DNA from 2 places in the Plantactinospora sonchi genome. Region 2 is predicted to be linked to the other one. Evidence: riboswitches for the same ligand, from Rfam matches in the RefSeq annotation. Region 2 holds a riboswitch; the other holds the start of a gene.
What was found. Region 2 has a riboswitch for S-adenosylmethionine ahead of V1633_RS12250 (GNAT family N-acetyltransferase). Riboswitches for the same ligand answer to the same signal wherever they lie in the genome.

Region 1: linked by a shared signal. The riboswitch ahead of V1633_RS11395 (ABC transporter substrate-binding protein) and the one ahead of V1633_RS12250 (GNAT family N-acetyltransferase) in region 2 are both predicted to bind S-adenosylmethionine.

Annotation. Positions count from the first base shown of each region.
Region 1 covers NZ_JAZGQK010000008.1:11,519-15,724, reverse strand. Annotated here, with positions in the region: gene hrpA (ATP-dependent RNA helicase HrpA) at 1-1,024, shown strand, start outside; SAM riboswitch class I at 1,159-1,251, shown strand; gene V1633_RS11395 (ABC transporter substrate-binding protein) at 1,546-2,466, shown strand; gene V1633_RS11390 (amino acid ABC transporter permease) at 2,590-3,384, shown strand; gene V1633_RS11385 (amino acid ABC transporter ATP-binding protein) at 3,371-4,206, shown strand, end outside.
Region 2 covers NZ_JAZGQK010000010.1:38,462-42,667, reverse strand. Annotated here, with positions in the region: gene pstA (phosphate ABC transporter permease PstA) at 1-254, shown strand, start outside; gene pstB (phosphate ABC transporter ATP-binding protein PstB) at 276-1,052, shown strand; gene V1633_RS12255 (cytidine deaminase family protein) at 1,130-1,591, opposite strand; gene V1633_RS12250 (GNAT family N-acetyltransferase) at 1,675-2,238, opposite strand; SAM riboswitch class IV at 2,321-2,434, opposite strand; gene V1633_RS12245 (NUDIX hydrolase) at 2,653-3,504, opposite strand; gene V1633_RS12240 (Gfo/Idh/MocA family protein) at 3,591-4,206, shown strand, end outside.

The DNA.
Region 1 (4,206 bases), on a different contig from region 2:
CCTGGAGAAGCTGCCGGCACACCTGCGCCCCACCTTCCGGGTGGTCGACGACGACGGGCAGCGGACGGTCGCCGAGGGCAAGAGCCTGCCGGCGCTGCAACGGCAGCTGACCACCCAGGTACGGCAGATGGTCGCGGCCGCCGCGCCCGACGTGGAGCGGACCGGACTGCGGGAGTGGAGCATCGGCACCCTGCCCCGCTCGATAGAGCAGGTCCGGGGCGGCTACCTGGTGACGGCGTTTCCGGCGCTGGCGGACGAGGGCGAGACCGTCGCGGTACGGGTCTTCGAGACCGAGGGCGAGCAGCAGCGCCAGATGTGGGCCGGCACCCGGCGGCTGCTCCGGCTCAGCCTCGGCTCCCCGGCGAAGTTCCTGCAGGGACGGCTGAGCAACGAGGCCAAGCTGGCGCTCAGCCGCAACCCGCACCGCAACGTGCAGGACCTGCTCGACGACGCGGCCGACGCGGCGGTCGACAAGCTGGTCGCCGACGCCGGCGGGCCGGCCTGGGACGCCGAGGGCTTCGCCGCACTCCGTGACCGGGTCCGGGCGGACCTGATCGACACCACCTTCGCGGTGGTCGACCGGGTACGCCGGGTGCTGGCCGCCGCGTACACGGTCGAGCAGCGGCTGGGCCGGACCAACAGCCTGGCCCTGGTGTCCGCGCTCGCCGACATCCGGGCCCAGCTCTCCGGCCTGGTGCACCGGGGCTTCGTCACCCAGACCGGCTACGCCCGCCTCGGCGACCTGCCCCGCTACCTGACCGCGATCGAGCGACGCCTCGACCGGCTGCCACAGAATCCGGGGCGGGACCGGGAGCAGCAGGCCCGGATAGCCCAGGTCCAGAAGGAGTACCAGGAGATGTTGGCCGCCCTTCCCCCGGCACGCCAGGGCGAGGAGGCGGTCCGGGAGATCCGCTGGATGATCGAGGAACTGCGGGTCAACGTCTTCGCCCAGGCGCTCGGTACGCCGTACCCGATCTCCGAGCAGCGGATCTACCGGGCGATGGATCTGGTGGAGGGCCGCTGACCGGTGAGGAAGGGCCCCTTCTTATCGCTTTTGGTAGAGGAAGGGGCCCTTCCTCACACTTCTGCCGTGTCACGAGCGCCACAGCTGCCCCGATCAGGTGGAATGTCCGGGGGGCGGTTGAGTACGCTGACCGGCGACCATCCAGAGCGACTGAGAGACCTGGCTCGACGACGTCGCAGCAACCCCCCACCGGTGGGTGCGGGTGCTACCGCCAGGACCGATGGAGGAACCGAAGTGCGTGCCACCCACCCCGAGCGGACGAGCCGGCTGCACGTCACCTGGCACCGGTGGCGTCGACACGTCGACCTCTGCCGGACCAGCACCATGCTCTGTCGCGACCGCGACTGATCCGGTCCGCCACGGCGTCGCCGTCATGGCCCTGACCGACCACGACCGCCGGTCGGCGGATCTCCGACCGTCTTTCCCACCCCTCTGAGCCGGGCCGTGTCGCCGCCTGTGGCTGTTGTGCCACGGGTCGCGGCCGCACGCGTCCCGCCGGACATTTCATGGAGTTTCCGCACATGCGCAACAGTCCTCTGCTCACCCGCCTGTTCTCCGGTGTCGCCGCCGTCGCCCTGCTGGGTGCCGTCGCGGCCTGCGGCGGATCGTCGTCCGCAGACGCCGCCGACAACCCCTACGACCTGCTCCAGCCGGGCACCCTGCGGGTCGGCACGCTGACCGACGCCCCGCCGAACGTCTTCCTCAAGGACGGGAAGTTCACCGGCTTCGACAACGACCTGATGACCGCCGTGGCGGAGAAGCTGGGCCTGAAGGTCGAGTTCGTGGGCACCGAGTTCTCCGCGCTGCTCGCCCAGGTCAACAACCACAAGTACGACGTCGGCAGTTCGTCCATCACCATCACCGAGGCACGGAAGAAGACGGTCGACTTCACCAACGGGTACGACTTCGGCTACTTCGGACTCGACGTGCCGGCCGGCTCGCCGATCACCAGTTTCACCCAGCTCAAGGGCAAGCGGGTGGTCGTGGTCCAGGGCACCGTCCAGGACGACTACGCCACCAAGGAGGGGCTCGACCCGGTCCGGGTGCCGGACTACAACGGCGCGATCAACCAGCTCAAGGCGAAGACCGCCGACGCGTGGATCTCGCCCGCCGAGATCGGCGAGAAGTCCGCTCAGGACAGTGGCGGAAAGATCGTGCTGGCCGAGAAGCAGCTCAGCTCGGCGCCGACGGCGTTCGCCGTGGCCAAGGGGAACGATCCGCTGCGGGAGGCGCTGAACAAGGCACTCGACCAGGTGATCCAGGACGGCACCTGGACCCGGCTCCAGGAGCAGTACTACCCGGGACGGCCGGTGCCGGAGACTTTCAAGCCGGGCAGCGGCACCGTGACGTACCCGCCGGTGAAGGCGGGATCCGGCGCGACGCCGACCGCCCCGGCGGGCCAGGGCGCGTCCGCCAGCCCGACCGGTACGCCGGCAGCCTGACCGCCACCCCGCCGGTGGCCCCGACGCGCACCGGACGGCGGTCCGGTGGCGGAGACCGGGCCGCCGGCGGGGCGGACGGACGTGTGACGGAGAGCCGATGACGGACCAGAGACAGGTGAGGCGATGGAGACCCTGAGGACGTTGTGGGAGACGTTCTTCGACCTTGAGTCGATGCGCGAGGCACTGCCCGAGATGCTCACGGTCGGGCTGCGCAACACCCTCCTGCTGGCACTGGTCTCGGCCATCCTGGGGACCCTGTTCGGCATGCTGCTGGCCGTGGCGGGCCTGGCCCGGTCCCGTTGGCTGCGCTGGCCGGCGCGGATCTACACGGACGTGTTCCGGGGACTGCCGGCCGCCGTCACCATCCTGTTGATCGGGGTCGGGTTGGCACCCCTCGGGCTCGCCTGGTGGGGGCCCAACCCGTACCCGCTCGGCATCCTGGCGCTGTCGCTGATCGCGGCGGCGTACATCGGGGAGATCTTCCGGTCCGGCATCCAGAGCGTGGAGGCCAGCCAGCTGGAGGCGACCCGCGCCCTGGGTCTCTCGCACGCCGCCGCGATGCGCCTGGTGATCATCCCGCAGGGTGTGCGTCGGGTCCTGCCGGCCTGGGTCAACCAGCTGATCGCCCTGATCAAGGACTCCAGCCTGGTCTACTTCCTCGGCCTGGTGGCCAGTCAGCGGGATCTGTTCCGGATCGGCCAGGACTACGCCGCGAACACCGGCAACGAGTCGGCGCTGCTGCTCGCCGGCCTGTGCTACCTGGCCATCACGGTGCCGCTCACCCACCTGGTCAACTGGGTCGACCGGCGGCTGCGGGACGGCCGGGCCGGTGGACCGGATCCCGAGGATCCGCTGGCACTGGCCGGCGAGACCCCACTACCCACTTCGACGGAGGGAGCGTCCGATGTCCGGAGGTGACCGACACGGCGACGATCGTTCCGGTGCGGACATCGGCGCGATGACACTGACCACCGCGACCGGGGTGCCGTCCGCCCCGGCGACACCACCGGCCGGTCGGGCCTTCGAGTCGGTGAGTGTCGCCACCCGGGACGTGCACCTGGCCTTCGGACGCAACAAGGTGCTGCACGGTGTCGACCTGGACGTCGCGCGCGGCGACACCGCCTGTGTGATCGGGCCGTCCGGCTCCGGGAAGTCCACCCTGCTCCGGACGATCAACCGGCTGCTGGAGCCCGACCGCGGCGACGTCCTGCTGGACGGCGAGAGCGTGCTGACCCGTGACCCCGATGAGCTGCGCCAGCAGATCGGGATGGTGTTCCAGCAGTTCAACCTCTTTCCGCACATGACCGTGCTGCGCAACGTGACCCTCGCCCTCCGGCAGCTCAGAGGGCTGTCCCGGGACGAGGCGGACGAGGTGGCGCTGCGCCAGCTCGACCTGGTCGGCCTGCGTCACAAGGCGGACGTACGTCCGGGGCGGCTCTCCGGCGGTCAGCAGCAGCGGGTGGCGATCGCCCGGGCCCTGGCCATGTCGCCCCGGGTGATGCTCTTCGACGAGGCGACCTCGGCGCTCGACCCCGAACTGGTCAAGGGGGTGCTGTCGCTGATGGCGGACCTGGCCGGTCAGGGCATGACGATGGTGGTCGTCACGCACGAGATGGGGTTCGCCCGACAGGTCGCCGACCAGGTCGTCTTCATGGACCGTGGCCGGGTGGTCGAGGCCGGCCCGCCGGCCGAACTCTTCGAGACGCCGCGCAGTCCCCGGCTCCAGGGGTTCCTCTCCCA
Region 2 (4,206 bases):
TGCTGGCCGTCGCCCGGGCCGCCGGTGAGACCGCACCGGTGCTGCTGGTGGCCGGCGGCGGCGCGGCGATCAACTTCAACCCGTTCGAGAACAACCAGTCGTCACTGGCGCTCTTCGTCTACCAGCAGGCCGGGGACGCGTCGCGTTACGCCCCGGCCCGTGCCTGGGCGGCGGCGCTCACCCTTGTCGCCCTCGTGCTGGTCCTGACGATCGCGGCGAAACTGCTGGCCCGCCGCAACCGGTTCGGCCGCTGACCGGAGGAGGAAAAAATCATCATGGCCAAGCGCATCGAAGCGACCAACGTCACCGCCTACTACGGTGGTTTCAAAGCTATCGAGAACATCAACCTCACCGTCGAGCCGAAGACCGTCACCGCGCTGATCGGCCCCTCGGGCTGCGGCAAGTCGACCTTCCTGCGGTCCATCAACCGGATGCACGAGGTGCTGCCGGGGGCCCGGGTCGACGGTCGGCTCACCATCGACGACGAGGACATCTACGAGCGGGACGTGGACGTCACCGCGGTCCGCCGGATGATCGGCATGGTCTTCCAGCGGCCGAACCCGTTCCCGACCATGTCGATCTTCGACAACGTGGTCGCGGGGCTGCGGCTCAACGGCGTACGCAAGAAGTCGATCCTGGAGGAGGCGGCCGAGCGGGCACTGCGCTCGGCGAACCTCTGGGACGAGGTCAAGGACCGGCTCGGCAAGCCCGGCGCGGGCCTGTCCGGCGGTCAGCAGCAGCGGCTCTGCATCGCCCGGACCATCGCGGTCGAGCCGCAGGTCGTGCTGATGGACGAGCCCTGCTCGGCACTGGACCCGATCTCCACCCTGGCGATCGAGGACCTGATGTTCAAGCTGAAGGACCGCTACACGATCATCATCGTGACGCACAACATGCAGCAGGCGGCCCGGGTCTCGGACCGGACGGCGTTCTTCTCCATCGAGCGGACCGGCGACCCGGGCCGACTCATCGAGTACGACGACACCCAAAAGATCTTCAGCAACCCGAGCGTGAAGAAGACCGAGGACTACATCACCGGCCGCTTCGGCTGACCTGTCAGGAGGGGGCCCTTCCTATCGCTTTTTGTATAGGAAGGGCCCCCTCCTGACACCCGGGCCCAGCGCGCTGCTCAGCTGCCGGTGAGCTGGTCGATGTCGACCGGGGTGATGTCGACCGGGGCGGGCCAGTCGGTGCGGGGCAGCAGGTCGCGGAGCTTCGCGGACTCGGTCCGGCCGAGGACCACCTCCGCCTCCAGGTTGGCGGGGTCGATCTGGCGGATGAACTCCCGACACCGTCCGCACGGCGGAAGCACGTAGAGCGTTCCCGCCTCGTCGCGGTACACGGCGACGATCTTCGCGATCCGGTACTCGCCGGCGGTGACCATGGCGGCGATCGCCGCGTGCTCCGCACAGAAGCCGGTACCGGATCCGGTGTCGACGCAGACCCCGGAGTAGGCGTTGCCGTTCGTCGTGACCAGGGTCGACGCCACCTGGCCCATGCGTCGGCTCGACCCACCGTAGCCAGGCACGGAATGGGGTTTGAGGACCTGCTGGGCTGCGGTGATCAGCGCGTCGTGGCCGGGGGCGTCCATTTCGCGGAACCTACCAGAGCACGCCACCGCAAGATCCACTGAGCTTCGCGTACCGGCCTCGCCGCGCCGCAAGCAGACGCTGGTCAGCGACGTTCGGGGAGCGGGCACAGCGACGCGGCGTCGGCCCACACCATCCGCAGTTTGCGGGGCGTGCCGTTCAGCCGGGTGGGATCGCCACCGGGCGGCCCCACCGTGGCCGTCTCCACGTGGGTCGCGCCCCGCGCGGCGTAGAACGCCTGCGCCGCGGCGTTCTGCGCCAACACCCAGAGGTACAACCCGGTGCCGGTCGCCTGTTCGGTGACGGCCCGGGCGGCCCGGGCCAGCAGCCGGGTGCCGACGCCGGTGCGGTGTCGATCGGGTACGACGTGCAGGTTGTCGACGAGGCTCCCCCACCGTGGATCGTCGTCGAAGACGACGTGGACGAAGCCCACCAGCCGTTCCCCCTGCTCGGCGAGCAGTGTCCCGGTACCGCCCGACGCCGCCAGGCGGCCCGACCACACCACCCGGCGTTCGGCCTCGACGTCGCCGTCCAAATAAGAGTCGGCGTAGGCGCCCCGGTAGTGGCGACGCCAGCTGTCGGCGTGCAGCCCGGCGATCCGCGCGGCGTCGTCCGGCCCGGCGGCACGGAACCGCAGCGGCGCCGTCATGGGCACACTCCGATCCGCGCGCTTTTCCCAGCCGAGGACCCGGCCCTGTGGTGTGTGACGACGACTGACACGCGACCCTCCATTTCGCGGCTTGCCCGACACTGCGTGTCGAACCCGGTCCTCACCCGGAGCACCCCGCCCGCGAACGGAGGGTTGCCGGCCAGCAAGCCGGGGCTTCGCGCTGGCACTCATGACCTGTGCCGAGCACGGTAGCACGGGACACCGGCCGGGAGAGTCCCGGAAACGGGCTCGGCCGGCCGCGTGGGACCGCGCCGTCGTCGTGTACCACCGACAGCAGGCCGACGAGCTCGACCGGCGGCGGATCGAGCGCTACCGGGCCGAGGTGACCGGCAGAGGTGACCGGCAGAGGCGACCGGTTGAGACGACCGGCTGACGGATGCGCAGCCTGACCCGTCAGTCGACCAGGAAGTGGGCACCACCGTCGGGGGTGGACTCCAGCCGGGGCATCAGCGGCCGGGTCGGGTCCCGCCGGGCGGCGGCGGCCGGCAACCCGGCCAGGTCGACACAGTCCGCGATCTCCCTCAGCGTCGCCCGGGTCGGCGGCAGCATGGTCAGCTCCCCCGCGTCCGCCCTGGCCACCGCGTCGGCCGGCGACAGCCAGCGCGTCTGGTCGGCCTCGCCGGAGACGTCCCGGGTGAGCTGCCCCTCCGGCAGCAGGGCGACGAAGAAGTACGTGTCGAAGCGCCGCGCCTCGAACTCCGGCGTGACCCACCGGCTCCACGGCAGCAGCAGGTCGGAGCGGAGGGTGAGCCGGCAGTCCCGGAGCAGGTCGGCGAAGCTGGTCCGCCCGTCGACCAGTGCCTGCCGGCACCGCTCCCAGTCGTCACCGCTCACGTCGCCGAGCACCTCGTCCGGGTGCGGGCCGGCGAGCAGTACCCCGGCCTCCTCGAAGACCTCCCGGGCCGCCGCGCAGACCAGTGCCTGCGCCTCGGCCGGCGGCAGCCCGAGCCGGTCACCCCACTGTCGGGGCCCGGGGCCGGCCCAGTCCAGGTCGGCCGACGAGTCGGCCGGGTCGACGCTGCCGCCGGGGAAGGCGTACATGCCGCCGAAGGTCATCCGGGCGGCCCGGCGGATCAGGTAGACCTCGAAGCCGTCACCACCGGACGGGTCGGGCCGGAGCAGCGGTACGGTCGCCGCCCGTCGGGCCGGTGCCGGCGGCCGACCCTCGGCGTGGAACCGGCGGGCCCGTGCGACGAAGGACTCCTCGGCGGGAAAGATCAGTTTCCCGGCGCTGTGGTTCGGCATGCTGCGAGGGTAGTGCCGGGGGACGGGGGCCACGATCTTGCCCGGCCCGTCCGGTGCCGGCGACCGGCTCGGTTACCGTCCCACCCATGACACGTTGGGGCATCCTCGCCACCGGCAACATCGCCAGGACCTTTGTCGAAGATCTCCGCCTGCTGCCGGACGCGGAGGTGGTGGCGGTCGGCTCCCGTACGGCCGACACCGCCCACGCCTTCGCCGAGCGGCACGGCATCCCACAGGCGTACGGGTCGTGGCAGGAGCTGGCCGCCGACGACACCATCGACGTGGTGTACGTCGCCACCCCGCACGCCGCCCACCACGACGCGGCGATGACCTGTCTCGCCGCCGGCCGGGCGGTGCTGGTGGAGAAGCCGATCACCCTCGACCTGGCCGGTGCCCGGGAGCTGATCGACACCGCCCGGGCGAACAACCGCTTCCTGATGGAGGCGATGTGGATGCGGTGCAATCCGGTCGTACGTCGGGTCAGGGAGCTGATCGACGACGGCGCGATCGGCGAGGTGACGACCGTGCAGGCGGACTTCGGCGTGGCCGGCCCGTTCCCGCCGGAACACCGGATGCGGGCCCGGGCGCTCGGCGGCGGTGCGCTGCTGGACCTGGGGGTCTATCCGGTCAGCCTGGCGCACCTGCTGCTCGGCGTACCGGACGAGATCCGCGCCTGGGCGAAGATCAGCCCGGAGGGGGTCG